DNA from 2 places in the Pseudomonas sp. YJ42 genome. Region 1 is predicted to be linked to the other one. Evidence: predicted binding sites of a transcription regulator. Region 1 holds the regulator's gene; the other holds the start of a gene.
What was found. Region 1 encodes FliA, which starts transcription of late flagellar genes. Its sites were predicted from a motif close to CTAAAGTTTNNNNNNNNNNNGCCGNTAA; they were not measured.
Positions count from the first base shown of each region.

Region 2: the regulator FliA is predicted to act here: its motif matches at 883-910, upstream of flgM (flagellar biosynthesis anti-sigma factor FlgM).

Region 1 is NZ_CP178378.1:1,277,734-1,279,933, reverse strand. It holds gene fleN (flagellar synthesis regulator FleN) at 1-609, shown strand, start outside; gene fliA (RNA polymerase sigma factor FliA) at 606-1,352, shown strand; gene ACL0K2_RS05605 (chemotaxis response regulator CheY) at 1,471-1,845, shown strand; gene ACL0K2_RS05600 (protein phosphatase CheZ) at 1,869-2,200, shown strand, end outside.
Region 2 is NZ_CP178378.1:4,577,570-4,579,769, reverse strand. It holds gene ACL0K2_RS21275 (chemotaxis protein CheV) at 1-6, opposite strand, end outside; gene flgA (flagellar basal body P-ring formation chaperone FlgA) at 103-843, shown strand; gene flgM (flagellar biosynthesis anti-sigma factor FlgM) at 947-1,276, shown strand; gene ACL0K2_RS21260 (flagella synthesis protein FlgN) at 1,323-1,793, shown strand; gene ACL0K2_RS21255 (flagellar brake protein) at 1,867-2,200, shown strand, end outside.

The DNA of each region.
Region 1 (2,200 bases):
GACGTAATGATTCAAGGGCCGGGCGGCATCCGTGTCGTACCCGCGGCCTCCGGCACTCAGAGCATGGTGCAGTTGTCTACTCTGCAACATTCGGGGTTGATTCAGGCGTTCAGCGAAATCGGCAACGATATCGACGTGCTGATCATCGACACCGCGGCGGGTATCGGTGACGGCGTAGTGAGCTTCGTGCGTGCCGCGCAAGAAGTGTTGTTGGTGGTGACCGACGAACCCACTTCGATCACCGATGCCTACGCGCTGATCAAGCTCCTCAATCGCGACTACGGGATCAGCCGCTTCCGTGTGCTGGCGAACATGGCGCACGCGCCGCAGGAAGGCCGCAATCTGTTTGCGAAGCTGACCAAGGTGACCGAGCGCTTCCTTGATGTAGCGTTGCAGTACGTCGGCGCCATTCCTTATGACGAGGCGGTGCGCAAGGCAGTACAGAAGCAGCGCGCCGTGTACGAGGCTTATCCGCGAGCCAAGTGCTCGCTGGCCTTCAAGGCCATCGCGCAGAAAGTGGACACCTGGCCGCTGCCGGCATCGCCACGTGGTCATTTGGAATTCTTTGTGGAGCGCCTGGTCAGGCCCGCCGCAGAGCCTCATGAATAACAGCGGCTGGACTCGGTATGTATAACAGCAAAGCTCAGGCTAAAGATTCGCAGTATCAGCTCATCGATCAGTACGCGCCGTTGGTCAAGCGCATCGCCTATCACCTCCTGGCGCGTTTGCCGGCGAGCGTGCAGGTTGATGATCTGATGCAGGCCGGGATGATCGGTTTGCTGGAAGCGTCAAAAAAATACGATGCGGGCAAGGGCGCGAGTTTCGAGACCTATGCCGGCATTCGCATCCGCGGCGCCATGCTCGATGAGGTCCGTAAGGGTGACTGGGCGCCGCGCTCAGTGCATCGCAACTCTCGTATGGTCAGCGAGGCGATCCGGGCAATCGAAGCCAGAACGGGCCGAGATGCTAAAGATCAGGACGTTGCGGCCGAACTTAAATTGAGTCTCGATGAGTACTACGGCATTCTGGGCGACACCCTGGGCAGCCGCCTGTTCAGCTTCGATGATCTGTTGCAGGAAGGCGAGCATGGGGAGTTCGAGGAGGATGCTGCCAGCACCCATCCGGAACCGTCCCGCGATCTTGAAGACGAGCGTTTTCAACAGGCGCTGGCCGAGGCCATCGGCAACTTGCCCGAACGTGAGAAGCTGGTGCTTTCGCTGTATTACGACGAAGAGTTGAATTTGAAGGAAATCGGCCAGGTGCTGGGCGTCAGTGAATCGCGGGTGAGTCAGCTGCACAGTCAGTGCGCGGCACGTCTGCGGGCTCGCCTCGGCGAGTGGCGCGCCCGCTGACGGGCGGTTCGCAAAACAGTATTAGAGGCCGCTTACGAGCTTCATTCATGAGGCCCGCAACAGACCGTGAGCCGGTTCTGGGATTTCGGGATTTACGGAGGTGTACTTGGACAAGAACATGAAAATCCTCATCGTCGATGACTTTTCGACCATGAGACGGATCATCAAGAACCTCTTGCGCGATCTGGGCTTTACCAACACCGCTGAAGCGGACGACGGCACCACCGCGTTGCCGATGCTGAAAAGCGGCAGTTTCGACTTCCTCGTCACGGACTGGAACATGCCCGGTATGAGCGGCATCGATCTGCTGCGCGCCGTGCGCGCCGACGAGCGCCTGAAGCATCTGCCGGTGCTGATGGTCACCGCCGAGGCGAAGCGCGATCAGATCATCGAGGCCGCGCAGGCGGGCGTAAACGGTTACGTGGTCAAGCCATTCACGGCCCAAGTGCTCAAAGAGAAGATTGAAAAGATCTTCGAGCGCGTCAACGGCTGAAGCAGTAACGCCGCGAGGGCACTATGACGCAAGCAGATCAAAGCCTGGCAGAGTTCGAAGCGACTCTGAAGGCTCACGCACCTCAATTGATCGAAAGTCTGCAGCAGGGCCGCTTCGACGAAGCGACGCAGATGTTCAACGAGCTCAACCAGGCCCGCAATCATGGGCTCTATCTGGAAGTCGGCAAGCTCACCCGCGAGCTGCATAACGCCATCGTCAAGCTTGAAATGGACACCTGTGCCACGGGCGGTGACCCGTCACCGATCACCGATGCCACCGATCGGCTTTCCTATGTGGTGGAGATGACCGAAAAAGCGGCCAATCGCACGATGGACCTGGTCGAAGAATCCGCTCC
Region 2 (2,200 bases), 1.6 Mb from region 1:
GGCCATGCCAGTTTCCTCTTGCGCGCAAAATGGACGTTCAGATGCCATGAAAGCTTGGACTAACGGCACGTCCCTTGCTTCTCTCATGTCATGAGCAAACAGATGACTTTTTTCCGGCGTCCATGCAATACGCTTTTCCGAGCGATCCTGCTATCGGTTTTATGCGGGCTGAGCCAGTTTGCTGTCTCAGCGAGCGTGACACGACCTGAACAGCTTATCGACGCGACCCGCGAATTTCTTGAGCGGGAAGTAACCGACTATTTGCAGCGTAGCCAAATTCGAGCGCGCCACGAAATCGAGATCAACAGGCTCGATCCACGCCTGCGCCTGGCGGCCTGTGATCGTCCTCTGACGGTCAAGCTCGAAAGCCCCGCGCAGCCGATCGGCCGCACCACATTGCGAGTCAGTTGCGAAGGTGCTGCCCCCTGGTCCGTTTTCGTCCCGGCACAGGTCCATTTGTTCCGCGAGGTTATTGTCGCCCGGCGCCCGCTGGCCCGTGAGAGCGTTGTGGAACAGGCCGATGTTGCACTTGCCGAGCGTGACGTCAGCGTACTGACTCAAGGCTACTTGACAGCATTCGATCAGGTGCTGGGCAACAAGATCACCCGTAGTGCCCTCCCGGACCAGGTGCTTGCCCCTACGTACATTTCTGCTGCCGAGGTCGTTCGTAAAGGCGATCAGGTAGTAATCAGCGCGAAAAATTCAACGATAAATGTGAGAATGCCTGGAGAAGCATTGTCCGATGGCGCACTCGGTACCCAGATTCGGGTCAAAAACCAGCGATCCGGGCGAACGATCAAGGCCCGCGTCGTCGGTCCCGGCCAGGTGGAAGTTGATATGTAGCGGAGATGAGATCGACGCCGCCGCCATCTGCAAAAAAAGCTAAAGTTTTCTGAGGCATTGCCGAAAAGCAGGCAAGCGTCCTGACTTATTCGAGGTTTCGATCATGGCTATCGATTTCAACCGGCCCAACAGCGCCGTCAATTCACCCACTAGCGGACGCAGCCCCAACGTCCAAAACACCGAACGCCCCGGAGTTCAGCAAACGCCTACCGATGCAGCGAAGAGTACTGGCAGCGCATCGGTATCCGGCGAAAGCGTCCAGCTGAGTCCCGAAGCACAGCGCCTTCAGCAGACGTCGGAGAAACTGAATCAGCAGCCCGTCGTTGACCAAGAACGTGTAGCTCAGATCAAGCAGGCCATCGCCGATGGCAGTTATCAGGTAGATAGTCAGCGAGTAGCATCGAAGCTACTGGCGTTCGAAAGCCAGCGTTGAGTTTTGGCAGTTAAGGTAGCCAAGCGTCAACGCGTTAGAGGCCACTATGCAAGACACTGAATTGCTTCAGCAGCTCGTCGAAGATATCGGCACCGCCCGGAAGCTTCTTGAGCTCACCGATGCAGAATACCAGGCGCTCGCTGAACGCGACCTCTCAAGGCTCGAACAGCTGCTCACACAGAAACAAGCGCTGCTTGCGCTACTGAATCAACATGGTGCCCTTCGCAGCCAGACGCTAGCCACGGCACAGCTAAGCGCCGACAGGAGCGGTCTGTTGGCATTTGCCGCAAGTTCGGCACTCGGCAAGGACATTGTCGATCAGGCAGAGCAACTCGACGGAATCCTTGAAGCCTGCCGAAACGCCAACGAGCGCAACGGTAAGCTGATCCGCGCCAATCAGAATGCAGTGGGAAGCATGCTGAAGGTGCTGCAGGGCACCAACCAGGCACCCGACCTTTACGACCGTCGCGGCGCTGCTGCCAGGAGCGCCAATCATCGTCCGCTCAGCCAGGCTTGAAACACACGCAGCCCAATAAAGGCAAAGTGCTATCATGCAGCCGACGTCGTTACATGCCGGAGAGCAGAGCTAAGTGTCTAATCCCTTCGCTGAGGATGAAGGTCCCCAGCCTCCTCAAATACTTAAGACCGCAGTTGAGGTCCATGCGAACCTGCGATTGCTGCTGGAAAACCGCATCCCGTTATTGGTTCGCTTCACCGAACGCAATCAGCGCTATCAGACCTATCTGATCGAGATAAACCGCGAAAAGGGTTGGATTGCCTTAGACGAACTCATTCCGAACGACGGTGAGAGAATGATGACCGCCGGAGAGCCGTTCCAGATCGAGGGCTACTACGAGGGTGTACGCGTCGCCTGGAATAACGAGCACGCCGTGCACCTTGGCGAACTGGACGACGCACGCTGCT